3 regions of the Geodermatophilus sp. SYSU D00758 genome follow, and region 3 is predicted to be linked to each of the others. Evidence: riboswitches for the same ligand, from Rfam matches in the RefSeq annotation. Region 3 holds a riboswitch; each other region holds the start of a gene.

Region 1 (4,259 bases), on a different contig from region 3:
ACGAGGTCCCGGGCGCGGTCGACGTCCCCGCGGGCCGCGGCGCCGAGCGCCCGGAAGGCCGTGGTGAGGTCCACGCCGTTGCGCTGGAGGAGGCCCAGCAGGTCGTCGGCCAGCGCCCCGGCCACCGCGTCGTCCAGGCCGTCGGGCAGCCCCAGCTTGGCCCGCATGCCGGCCGTCCACGCCGCCTCGTAGCGCGGGCCGAAACCGCCGAGGGCCTCCGTGGCCACCGCGACCGCCCGGTCCGAGTCGTCGTCCAGGAGCGGCAGGAGGGCCTCGGCGAACCGGGCCAGGTTCCACTCCGCCGCCGGCGGCTGGTTGCGGTACCGGTAGCGGCCGCCCACGTCGACGGAGCTGAAGGAGGCGTCCGGGTCGTAGGTGTCCAGGAAGGCGCAGGGCCCGTAGTCGATGGTCTCGCCCGAGACGGTCGTGTTGTCGGTGTTCATGACCCCGTGCACGAAGCCGACCAGCATCCACCGGGCCACCAGGTCGGCCTGCGCCGCGACCACCGCCTCGAACAGCGCCCGGCAGGGGTGGTCGGCCTCCGCGGCGGCGGGGTGGTGGCGGGCGATCGCCACGTCGGCGAGGCGGCGCAGCAGGTCGACGTCCCCCGTGGCGCGGGCGTACTGGAAGGTGCCGACCCGCAGGTGGCTCGCGGCCACCCGCGCGAGCACGGCGCCGGGCAGCAGCCTCTCGCGCCGCACCGGGCGCCCGGTCGCGACGACGGCGAGGGACCGGGTGGTCGGGACGCCGAGCGCGTGCATCGCCTCCCCGACGACGTGCTCGCGCAGCATCGGCCCCACCGCGGCCAGACCGTCCCCGCCGCGGGAGAACGGCGTCGGCCCGGACCCCTTGAGGTGCAGGTCGCGCAGCCGGCCCCCGGCGCCGGTCAGCTCGCCGAGCAGCAGCGCCCGACCGTCCCCGAGCCGCGGGACGAAGGAGCCGAACTGGTGGCCGGCGTAGGCCTGCGCGACAGGCCGCGCGCCCTCGGGCACGGCTGTCCCCGCCAGGAACCGGACGCCGTCCGGGCCCCGCAGCGCCTCCGGGTCCAGGCCGAGCTCGGCGGCCAGCGGCTCGTTGAGCACCAGCAGGCGCGGCTCCGGCGGCTCCACGGCCCGCCACGGGACCGCGAGCTCCGGCAGCTCCCGGGCGAAGGAGTCGCCGAGGGCGACGGTCAGGGCGGGGACGGCGGTCACGTCCGCAAGGGTACGGAGGGCGGCGGACGGGCCGGCCCGGGCACCCGCCGCCCGCGACACGCCGAGCCGCACGCGACGCGCCGCGAATTACCTGCGGAGTCGCCAGTAGAGACGCATCAGCGTTGTCGGGAGTCCACGACACCCCTACCGTGACTGCGGTCCGGCCGGTCGTACTTCCTCCACCGGGGGAACCGCGCCGGGCGCCGCCGAGTCGCGTCCACCAGCACGGACGCGAGCCGGGGACCCAACCGAACCAGTGGGGTGAGTCCCGTTCCCCGAGCTCCGCTCGGGAACGGGTAGGGCGTTTCCCCGCCCGAACCCGTCAGCTAACCCGGTAGGCGGCCATGGGAAGAACGGAGAGCCACCGAATGGTGCGCCGACGGGCCCGTCCAGCGCCCGTGACCACTCGCAGTCGACACCGCGGCGCGCTCCCCCTGCGCGTCTAGGTCGGTCCGCGCAGCCAGGTCGGCACAGCCGCCGCACCCCCGCCGTCACCCGGCGCCGGTCGGGCTCCACGCCTGATCGAGCCGGACCGCCGGGGACCCCGCGCGCGGCTGCCGGCCGCGCCTGCCGACCCGCCTGTCGATCCGGCCTCGCGCCGCCACCCCATCCCGCACCGCCGTCCCAGGCGGCCGTCCGACGACGGTCGCCGGGGGACCGACCCCTCAGGAGTTCCTCAGCCATGCTCGGAAACAGCCAGCACCCCGCCACGCCCGACCGCTCCGCCGACGTGGTCACCCGTCCCCGGACCGCCCGTCGCCGGGCGCTCCAGGGCGTGACCGTGGGTGCCTTCTCCGTCGCCCTGGCCCTCGGCGGCCAGTCGGTCGCCCAGGCCGACGACCACCGGGACGGCCGGGGTGACGGGCACTGGCGCTCGTGGTCCAGCGGCCAGGCCGCGGCCGCACCGGCGCCCGCGCCGGCCCCGGCCCCGGCCGCGGCTCCGGCTGCGGCCCCCGCCGTCGCGCCGGTCGCCGCCGACCTCGTCGGTGCGCCCACCGCGACGTCGACCGCCTACAGCGCCTGGGCCCCGCACGTCCGCCCGGTGGTCGCCGAGGTCGCGCAGACCTTCGGGGTGTCGACCGTCTACACGCGCCCCGGCCACTCGCCCACGCAGGAGCTCGCGGCCGACTTCATGGTCTACAGCGACTCGGCGAGCGGCGACGCCATCGCGCAGTACGTCCTGGACAACGCCGACCGGTTCAACGTCGAGTACGTCATCTGGAAGCAGCGCATCCACATGGCCGGCGGCTCGGGCTGGCGGGCGATGGAGGACCGCGGGTCCGCGACCGCCAACCACATGGACCACGTCCACGTGAGCTTCACCCCCTGACCGACCGCGTCGGCAGGCGGGGGCGCGGTACCGGGACACCGGGTCCGCGCCCCCGTCGCCGGCGGGTGTCCTGCCCGGGTGACCCGCGAGGAGGCCCGACCGGCGGCTCCCGGGACGGGCCGCTCCGGCCCCGGCGGGTGACGGGCTCGCGGACCCACCCTCGTTCCCACCTCAACGTATAGCGCCACCGTGGTCTTGCGGCAAGACCCCGGGGAGCCCGCAGAATCGCCGGCCGGAGGCGGGCGTGCGGGCCGAGGGGGTCGCGGGATGCAGCAGGTGTCGTCGACGGGTGGACCGCGCCGGACGTCGACCGGGGCCGGGGAGGTCCACCCCCCACCGGCCGGTGCGTTCGACCTCCCCGGTCGCCTCGCGGCCAAGGCCGACCCGGCGCTGATCGCCGGCGACGAGGAGCACTTCGCGGCCGTGGCCGAGGGTCTGCAGCGATCGGTCGCCGACCTCTCGGCCCGCCTGGAGGCCGAGCGCCGGGCACCCGGCGGCACCGGCCAGGAGGCGCTGGACCGGGACCTCGAGGTGCACCGGCTGACCGCCCGTCTGCGCACCCTGCGCCGCTTCGGCCTGGACCTGTGCCTGGGCCGCATGGTCCGCGCCGACGAGCCCGCTCCCGTGTACGTCGGGCGGCTCGGCCTCACCGACGGCTCGGGCCGCCGGCTGCTGCTGGACTGGCGCTCCCCCGCGGCCGAGCCGTTCTTCGGCGCCACCCACGCCGACCCGATGGGGCTGGCCAGCCGCCGCAGGTACCGCTGGACCCGCGGCCGGGTCACCGACTACTGGGACGAGGTCTTCACCCCGGACGGCCTCGAGGGGCACGCCGCCCTCGACGACCAGTCCGCGTTCATCGCCGGCCTCGGCGGGCACCGGTCGGGCCGGATGCGCGACGTGCTCGCCACGATCCAGGCCGACCAGGACGCCATCATCCGCGCGGGGTCCCGCGGTGCCCTCGTCGTCGACGGCGGCCCCGGCACGGGGAAGACCGTCGTCGCCCTGCACCGCACCGCCTACCTGCTCCACTCCGACCCGCGCCTCGGGCAGCACCGGGGCGGGGTCCTGTTCGTCGGCCCGCACCAGCCCTACCTGGCCTACGTCTCCGACGTCCTGCCCAGCCTCGGCGAGGAGGGTGTGCAGACGGCGACCCTGCGCGACCTCGTGCCCGAGGGCGCCGCCGCCGGGGTCGAGCCGGACCCGCGGGTGGCCGCGCTGAAGTCGTCCGCGGACCTGGTCGCGGCGATCGAGACCGCCGTCCGCTTCTACGAGGAGCCGCCGGCCCGGGGGACGACGGTGAGCACCCCCTGGGCCGACGTCCGCCTGGGCCCCGACGACTGGGCCGAGGCGTTCGAGGCGCCCGAGCCCGGCACCCCGCACAACGAGGCGCGCGACCAGGTCTGGGAGGCCCTGGTCGCGATCGTCGCCGACGCGCACGACGCCGACGTCCCGGCGGACCTGCTCCGCGCGTCGCTGCGCGAGGACGAGGACCTGCGCGCGACGTTCTCCCGCGCGTGGCCGCTGCTCGAGGGACCCGAACTCGTCGCCGACCTGTGGTCGGTGCCCGCCTACCTGCGCCGGTGCGCCCCGTGGCTGGGAGCCTACGAGGTCCGGGCGCTGCAGCGGGCGGACCCGCGGGCCTGGACGGTGTCGGACCTGCCGCTGCTCGACGCGGCGAGGCAGCGGCTCGGCGACCCGGGGTCGTCGCGGCGCCGGCGTCGGCAGGAGGCCGCCTC
Region 2 (4,259 bases), on a different contig from region 3:
ACCGAGCCGAAGCCGCTGTTGACCACCAGCGGCCCGCCGAAGCGGCGGCGCAGCTCCTGCACGAGGTCGCCCGCCGGTTCGCGGTGCAGCACCGACAGGTAGGCCAGGCCCAGGGGGCGCAGCTGGTCGAGCAGGGTGCCGTAGGTGGCCCGGGCGTCGTCCCGGTCGGTCTCGAGGGCGTCCTGGATGTCGTGCTCGGGCGAGATGCGCAGGCCGACGCGGCCGGCGCCGATCGCCGCGGCCACCGCCGTCACCACCTGGACGACGACGCGGGCGCGGTTCTCCGGTGACCCGCCGTACTCGTCGGTGCGCACGTTGGACGCCGGGGACAGGAACTCGTGCAGCAGGTAGCCGTTGGCGCCGTGGATCTCCACGCCGTCCAGCCCGGCCTCGACCGCCCGGCGGGACGCGGCCACGAAGTCGGCCACGGTCGCCCGAACCTCCTCGACGGTCAGGGCGTGCGGCACCGGGTAGGGCTGCTTGCCCTTCTCGGTGTGCCCCGCGCCGTCGATGGCGATCGCGCTGGGGGCCACCACGCGCCGCCCGCCGTTGACGTCGGGGTGGGTGACCCGCCCACCGTGCATCACCTGCAGGACGGCGCGGCCGCCGCGGGCGTGCACCGCGTCGGCGACCCGCCGCCAGCCGGCGACCTGCTCGTCGGTGACGATGCCGGGCTGGCCGACGAAGGCCTGGCCCTCGTGGTTCGGGTAGGTGCCCTCGGTGACGACCAGCCCCACGCCGGCGCGCTGCCGGTAGTGCTCGACGACGAGGTCGCCGGGCACGCCGGAGGCTCCCGAGCGCATCCGGGTCAGCGGGGCCATGACGACGCGGTTGGCGAGCTCGAGGTCGCCCAGGGTCACGGGGGAGAAGAGGTCCACGGGGGATGCCGACGTCCCGGGGTGCCCGGCCATTCCGCAACGCGACCGGCATCACGCGCGGCCGGCCCGGCCGGTGGGTGCCCGGGAGACCGGGACCCCCGGCGTGCCCGCCGGCGCGCGGACGTGGCCGCGGCGTCGCTGCCCGTTGCCGACACGCGGTGGGGTTCCCCGCCCGGTTCCCGGCCGGTCGCGCGGTCCCGCCGGCCGGGAGGGCGGGACCCGCGCTGGTCGGCGCGGCGGTGCCCCGGCCGGGCCGGTCCGGCGAGGGCCGCGACGGCGACGGACCGGTCCGGCACGAGCGATTGTCACGGGATGGTCACGCCCCTACCGTGACTGCGTCCGGCCGGTCGTCACCTCCCCAGCCGGGGAGGCCGCGCCGGATGCCGCCGAGTCGCACCCACCGCGGTGGGGCGAGCCGGGGACCCACCTGCACCACCGGGGTGAGTCCCACCCCCGAGCCCGCTCGGAGGTGGGTAGGGCACTCCCAGCCCGAACCCGTCAGCTGACCTGGTAGGCGGCCAGGGGAGAACGGAGAACCATCCGCCCGGGGCCCTCAGAGGCCCGCGGCGCCGCAGTCCGGGCCCGTCGCGCCCCGGCTGCGCATCCAGCAGGCCCCAGCCGCCCCGCTGCACCGAGCCGCGGCGCCCGCGTGCGCCGTGCCGGAGCCGTTCCGCGCTCCAGGAGGTGCAGCGCGCCGGTGGCTGGCCCCTGCCCGTCCAGGCCTCGTGCCGCGTTGCCCTGTCCTGCGCCGGGCCGTCCTCCGACGGACGCGCGCCCGGTCACCGCACACCCCAGGAGATCTCTCCGATGCACGGAACGACCCTGCACGCCCCCACCCAGCACGACACCACCGACGCGATCCGGCCGCCCCGCGGTCGCCGCGCCCTGCGCCTGCTGACCGCGGTCGGCGCCCTGTCCCTGGCCGTCACCTTCGCCGGCCAGTCGGTCGCCCAGGCCGCCCCCGGCGACGACCGCGGCGGCGACCGCGGCGGCTGGTCGCAGGACCGGGACGGCGACCGCGGGAGCTGGCGCGGCGGCGCGGAGCCGGCCGTAGAGGCAGCAGCCGCCCCCGCACCGGCGCCCGCGCCGGCACCGGCCCCGGCTCCCGCACCGGCCCCCGCACCGGCACCGGCCCCGGCCGGCGGCACCGAGCAGGCGTACAAGGACTACGCGCGGTCCGCGCTCGGCGGCGACGCCGCGCAGTTCTCCTGCCTGGAGCAGCTGTGGGAGCGGGAGAGCAGCTGGAACCCGGACGCGCAGAACCCGACCAGCACCGCGTACGGCATCGCCCAGTTCCTCGACTCCACGTGGGCCGGCACCGGCATCGCCAAGACGTCGGACCCGTACCGGCAGATCGACGCGGGTCTGATCTACATCGAGAACCGCTACGGCAGCGCCTGCGCTGCCTGGAGCCACTTCCAGGCCAACAACTGGTACTGACCGGCACGACCGAGGGCCCTCCCCTGCAGGGGAGGGCCCTCGGCCCGGCCGGCTAGGCCACCGCTCGGCGGCGGGTGACCAGCGCCCCGGCGACGGTGGCGACGACGACCCACCCGGCGAGGACCAGCGCCGGCGTGGCCCCCGACCCGGTCTCCGCCAGCCGCAGGACCGCCGCGGTCGGGTCGAGCTTCTCGGTGATCTCGGGGCGGAAGGCCTGCACGACGGGCATCACGCCCAGCACCACGAGGTAGGTGCCGGTCAGGGCAGCGGGCGCGTTGGCGACCGCGGCGCCGATGCCGGCCCCGGTGACGGTGAACGCCGCGCCGGAGACGACGGCCACGGCGAGCACCCGCCCGACGCCGTCCCAGGCCGCCGTCGGCTCGAACACGGCCAGGACGCCGGCGGAGGCGGCCGCCGAGACGGCGGCCAGCCCCGCCCCGAGCAGGACCAGGGCCGCGGCCTTGGCGGCGAGCACCCGGCCCCGCTGCGGGGTGAGCAGGAACGTCGTCTGCACGGTGCGGTGGGTCCACTCCCCGGCGGTGGAGAGCACGCCCAGGGCCAGCAGCACCAGCGCGGTGAGCATGCCCATCATCGCCAGCGGCGACGCGACCGCGATGAGCGGGTCCTCGCTGACGGCCGAGGCCAGTGCCGCACCCGCGGGGGGCAGCAGCGCCGCTGCCAGGGCCACGGCGCGGCCGGACCGGGTGGACAGGGACTTGCGGACCTCGAGGCCCACGAGGGTGGCCGGGCCGGCGGCGCCCGTGCGGACGGCCGGGCGGTGTGCGGTGGACGGCGGGGTGAGGACGGCGGTCACGGTGCGCTCCTTGCGGTGGTCGGGGTGTGCGGTGGGCGGCCGCTCAGGCGGCCGCGGTGAGCTGGAAGAAGAGGTCCTCGAGGCCGTGCTGCGCGGGGCGCAGGTCGACCAGGGCGAGGCCGGCGGAGGCGGCGACCGCGCCCACCTGGGCGGGGGTCGCGCCGGGGACGGTCAGCCGGCCGTCGGGCTCGGCGGTGACGGCGTGCCCGCGGGCCTCGAGCAGCGCCCGCAGGTCGGCCGGGCGCTCGGCGCGGACGACGGTCCCGTCGGCACCGAGCAGCTCGGAGACGGAGCCGTCCGCCACGATCCGGCCCCCGCCGATGACCAGGAGCCGGTCCACGGTGTGCTCGACCTCGCCCAGGAGGTGGCTGGAGAGCAGCACCGTCCCGCCGCGGGCGGCGTGCCCGCGCAGCAGGTCGCGCATCCAGCGGATCCCCTCCGGGTCCAGGCCGTTGGCGGGCTCGTCGAAGACCAGCACCGGCGGGTCGGCCAGCAGCGCGCCGGCGATGCCGAGCCGCTGGCGCATGCCGAGGGAGTAGCCCCCGACCCGGCGGTGCCCGGCGTCGGCCAGCCCGACCAGGTCCAGCACCTCGTCGACCCGGCCGGCCGGCACGCCGATCGCGGCGGCCAGCAGCCGCAGGTGCGTCCGCCCGGTGCGGCCGGGGTGCACGGCCGAGGCGTCGAGCAGGGTGCCCATGACGGCGCCGGGGTTGGGCAGCTGCGCGTAGGGCCGGCCGTCGACCAGGGCGGTGCCGGAGGTGGCCGGGACCAGGCCGGTCATCATCCGCATCGTCGTGGACTTGCCGGCCCCGTTCGGGCCGAGGAAGCCGGTGACGGTGCCCGGCTCCAGGGTGAAGGACACGTCGGCGACGACGGTGCGCTCGCCGTACTGCTTGGTCAGGCCGCTGACCTCGATCATCGGGGGTTCCTCCTCGGGGTGTCCGCTTCGGGGAGGAGCCTGTCGCGGGGCGGCCGGTCCCCGCGTCGGCCGGGCGGCCAGGACCGGGGTCGCCGGGAGTCGCGACCGCGTCATCCGGAAGTGGACACCCGCTCCGACCACCGGCCGACCCGGGGGCGGGCGGCGCCCCCCTAGGCTCCCGCCGTGGGCATCCGCGAGCGCGTCCGGC
Region 3 (4,259 bases):
TGGTACCGGTGGGACGCCGTCGGGCCGGGGGAGAGCGTCAGCGTGCGGCTGCGGCTGCGCCGTCCGGCCCCCGACGAGGACGTCTTCGGCCCGGGGTTCGACGCGGTGCTGGCCACCCGCCGCGCCGAGGCCGACGACTTCTACGGCTCGGTGATCCACGAGAGCCTCTCCGACGAGGACCGGCACGTCGCCCGCCGCGCCTACGCCGGGCTGCTGTGGACCAAGCAGCTGTACCGCTTCGACGTCGCGCAGTGGCTGGACGGCGATCCCGACGTCGACGCCCCGGAGGCGCGGCGGCGGCGGGGACGGCGCAACACCGGCTGGCGGCACCTGGCGCTGGCCGACGTGATCTCCATGCCGGACGAGTGGGAGTACCCGTGGTTCGCCGCGTGGGACACCGCCTTCCACTGCATCCCGCTCGCGCACGTCGACCCGGACTTCGCCAAGGAGCAGCTGGTGCTCATGTGCCGGGAGTGGGCGATGCACCCCAACGGCCAGCTGCCGGCCTACGAGTGGGCCTTCGGTGACGTCAACCCGCCGGTGCACGCGTGGGCGGCCTGGCACGTCTACCGCATCGACGGCTACCGCGACCAGCAGTTCCTGGTCCGGGTGTTCACCAAGCTGCTGCTCAACTTCTCGTGGTGGGTCAACCGCAAGGACGCCGGCGGGTCCAACGTCTTCGAGGGCGGTTTCCTCGGGATGGACAACATCGCGCTGTTCGACCGCTCGGCGCCGCTGCCCCCGGGCTACCGGCTCGAGCAGTCGGACGCCACGAGCTGGATGGCGTTCTACTGCCAGCAGATGCTCAAGATCGCCCTCGAGCTGTCCCGGTTCGACCAGGCCTGGGACGGGACGGCGACCAAGTTCTTCGAGCACTTCCTGGCCATCGCCCAGGCGATGAACGCCTTCGGCTCGCACGAGGTGTCGCTGTGGCACGAGGAGGACGGCTTCTTCTACGACGTCCTCGTCGCCCCGGACGGCAAGGCCGAGCCGCTGCAGGTGCGCTCGATGGTCGGGCTGCTGCCGATCCTGGGGGTCACCGAGATCCCGCGGTGGGTCGCCCAGCTGCCGGACGTCGCGGAGCGGGTGCGCTGGCTGCAGCGGCGCCGGCCCGAGCTCATGCGGCCGCTGCGCAGCCGGTCCGGGCCCGAGGGGCGCACGATGCTGCTCTCGCTGGTGGGGGAGGAGCGGCTGGCGCGCATCCTGCAGCGGATGTTCGACACCGACGAGTTCCTGTCGCCCTACGGCATCCGGTCGCTGTCCAAGGCCACCGGGCAGGTGTTCGCCCAGGTCGGCGGCCGCGACGTGTCCATCGAGTACGAGCCGGGGGAGTCGCGCACCAAGCTCTTCGGCGGGAACTCGAACTGGCGCGGCCCGGTGTGGTTCCCGGTCAACGTGCTGCTCGCCGACAAGCTGCGCACGCTGGGCCGGTACTACGGCGACGCCTTCACCATCGAGATCCCGACCGGGTCGGGCAACCGCTGCACCCTCGTCGAGGCCGCCGATCTGGTGGACAACAGCCTCACCGCGCTGTTCCGGCCGGTGGGCGGCAAGCGGCCGGCCGACGGCAAGCGGATCGAGTCCAGCGATTCGGACCTGTGGCGGGAGCACCCGACGTTCAGCGAGTTCTTCGACGGCGACACCGGCGAGGGCCTGGGCGCGACCCACCAGACCGGCTGGACGGCCCTGGTCGCGCACCTGCTCAACCCGCGCCTGCCCCCGGACCCGCGCTTCACCTGACCGGCATCCTGCGCCGGGTGCGCCCCGCACCCGGGCGGTAGGCCCCTCCTCACCCGGTTCGGTGACACGGCGGGGTCGGTCCACTACCGCGCGTGGACGGCGACACGCCAGACCTTCCCGCCGTGGGGTGCATCACGGCGACAACCGCCATAACGGCACGTAGCGTTCTGGCTGCGCTCAGCACACGAGAGAGCGCGGCGCCGGTCCGCCCAACCCTGCCCACCGGTCGTCCACCGATCCGCCCAGGGCAGGGGTGGGGGACCCACTCGCGTCGCCCGGTGCCGGCTGCCGCCGGACCGCGCGTCTCCGGGGTGAAGCCGCGTGACCGCGGCCGGGCACCGATCGCCCGAACCCGACAGCTCACCTCGCCGGCGGTGATCGGGAGATCCATGTCCAAGCACCGCGCTCCCCGCTACGTCCGCACCAAGAAGGCCCTCGCCGGGGTCCCCGTCGCCGCCGGCGCCACGGTGGTCGGCATCGGGGTCCTGGCCACCCCGGCCCAGGCCGCCGCCACCCACGACTGGACCGGCGTCGCCCGGTGCGAGTCCGGCGGCAACTGGGCCATCAACACCGGCAACGGCTACCACGGCGGGCTGCAGTTCGCCCCGGGCACCTGGTCGGCCTACGGCGGCACCGCGTTCGCGCCGCGCGCGGACCTCGCCACGCCCGCCCAGCAGGTCGAGGTGGCCGAGGCCGTGCTCGCCGGGCAGGGCATCGGCGCCTGGCCGACCTGCGGCAAGTACCTCGCCGAGGGCACCACCCCGGCCGCCGCCCAGCCCGCCGCCCCCGCGCCGGCCGCCCCGGAGCAGGCCGCCCCCGCGCCGGCGGCCCCGGAGCAGGCCGCGGCGGAGCGGGGGGACGCCGTCGCCGAGGAGACCCACACCGTCCGGCGCGGTGACACCATCGCCCGCATCGCGGCCGCGTACGGCGAGCGCTGGCGGGACCTGTACCAGCGCAACACCGACGTGATCGGCGGGAACCCGAACCGGATCTACCCCGGCCAGGTGCTGCAGCTGACCGGCGCCGCGTCGGCCCAGGAGGCCTCCGAGGAGCGGTCGGGCGAGGGCTCGGTGGACCGCTCCCGGAGCCGCGACGGCTCGGAGGACCGCGACGGCTCGGACCGCGCGTCCCGCGGGGAGCGCACCGGCGGGTGGGAGCGCGACGGGGCCGCCCAGGCCGCTCCGGCGCCCGAGGCCGCTCCGGCCCCGTCCGCGGGGGACTCCGCGCCGGCGGCCGTCCCGGCACCGGTCGCCGCCCAGGCCGCCGCGGCCGCGCCCGCCCCGGAGCAGGCGGCGGTGACCAGCGGCGCCGCGGTCATCAGCAACACCGCCGGGGCCGTGCGGCCGCAGGTCCAGGCCGCCGCCGACCAGGTGGTCGCCAACGTGCGGGGCGCCGCGCTGATCACCATCGGCGGTACCCGCGCGAGCGCGGCCGACCCGAACGGCCACCCGGCCGGGCTGGCGCTGGACTACATGGTGAACGACGACGCCGCCCTGGGGGACGCGATCGTCGCCTACCACGTGGCGCACTGGGACGAGCTGGGCGTGGACTACCTCATCTGGCAGCAGCGCATCCTCTCCTCGCCGGATGGTGCGTGGAAGGCGATGGAGGACCGCGGCAGCGCGACGGCCAACCACTTCGACCACGTCCACGTCAGCCACGTCGGCTGAGGTCCCGCCGTCCCGCCGGGCCGGGCGGGCCGGCGCTGGCCCAGACGTCCTAGACATCTGTTGCGGCGTCGTTCCGGTACCTGCATGCTGGCGGGCGGGCGGGGCCCTGGGCGTTGTCCCGGGTGCGCCCCGCCCGCCAGACGACGTGGATCCATGTGTGGGACATCTCCCACCGGGGAACCATGAACATGAACCGGCCCCGGCGTGGCCGTGAAGTCCCCGCGCCGGGGCCGTGCTGTGCCCGCGGCCGGGTAGGAGGGCCCCCGACGCCCCCCGCGGCCCGCCACTAGGGTCGGTGCCCATGCCGCCGAGTCCACCGCGCGAGGCCACCGCGGACACCGTCCGGGACCTCGGGCTGCCCACCCGGACGGTCAGCGCGCTGACCCGTGCCGGGGTCACCCGCACCGAGCAGCTGGCCGCGCTCACCCGGCGGGAGCTCGCCGCCATCGACGGCATCGGCCCGGGGGCCATCGCGGCCATCCGCACGGTCGTCCCCGAGCCACCCGGCCGGCTCGCCGGCCCGGGCTCCCGGCCGGCGCCGCTCCCCGGGATGCCCGGGGGCCCCGACGCGGACGAGGGGCCGAGCGATCCCGCCGAGGACGACGGCCCGGCCTCGCCGGCCATCCCGTCGTTCGCGTCGCTGCGCGGCTCGTGGCGTCCGGCGGTCGACGCGCTCGTCGGCGGCCCGGCGCCCGCGCCGCCGGCCGAGGAGCGGCGCGCGGGGGAGCCGGACCCGCAGGAGCCCGGGCCGCAGCAGCCGGGGCCTCGCGAGCCCCGGGTGCAGGGGCCCGGTCCCCGGGAGCCGCGTCCGCAGGCGTCCCGGCCGCCGGAGTACGCCGACCTCGTGGT

The links. A riboswitch is a leader RNA that binds a small molecule or an ion and turns the genes downstream of it on or off. The one in region 3 is predicted to bind cyclic di-AMP.
Region 1: it holds a riboswitch for cyclic di-AMP, as region 3 does, so the genes downstream of both, ACI8AC_RS17125 (hypothetical protein) here and ACI8AC_RS21020 (LysM peptidoglycan-binding domain-containing protein) in region 3, are expected to answer to the same signal.
Region 2: it holds a riboswitch for cyclic di-AMP, as region 3 does, so the genes downstream of both, ACI8AC_RS05910 (aggregation-promoting factor C-terminal-like domain-containing protein) here and ACI8AC_RS21020 (LysM peptidoglycan-binding domain-containing protein) in region 3, are expected to answer to the same signal.

Annotation. Positions count from the first base shown of each region.
Region 1 covers NZ_JBJGYK010000024.1:10,378-14,636, forward strand. The annotation lists gene ACI8AC_RS17120 (protein adenylyltransferase SelO) at 1-1,193, opposite strand, end outside; cyclic di-AMP (ydaO/yuaA leader) riboswitch at 1,398-1,547, shown strand; gene ACI8AC_RS17125 (hypothetical protein) at 1,876-2,523, shown strand; gene helR (RNA polymerase recycling motor ATPase HelR) at 2,791-4,259, shown strand, end outside.
Region 2 covers NZ_JBJGYK010000005.1:165,559-169,817, reverse strand. The annotation lists gene ACI8AC_RS05915 (alkene reductase) at 1-878, opposite strand, end outside; cyclic di-AMP (ydaO/yuaA leader) riboswitch at 1,253-1,410, shown strand; gene ACI8AC_RS05910 (aggregation-promoting factor C-terminal-like domain-containing protein) at 1,686-2,318, shown strand; gene ACI8AC_RS05905 (hypothetical protein) at 2,371-3,132, opposite strand; gene ACI8AC_RS05900 (ABC transporter ATP-binding protein) at 3,176-4,051, opposite strand; gene ACI8AC_RS05895 (sensor histidine kinase) at 4,235-4,259, shown strand, end outside.
Region 3 covers NZ_JBJGYK010000041.1:1,690-5,948, reverse strand. The annotation lists gene ACI8AC_RS21025 (MGH1-like glycoside hydrolase domain-containing protein) at 1-1,740, shown strand, start outside; cyclic di-AMP (ydaO/yuaA leader) riboswitch at 1,970-2,130, shown strand; gene ACI8AC_RS21020 (LysM peptidoglycan-binding domain-containing protein) at 2,130-3,410, shown strand; gene ACI8AC_RS21015 (hypothetical protein) at 3,712-4,259, shown strand, end outside.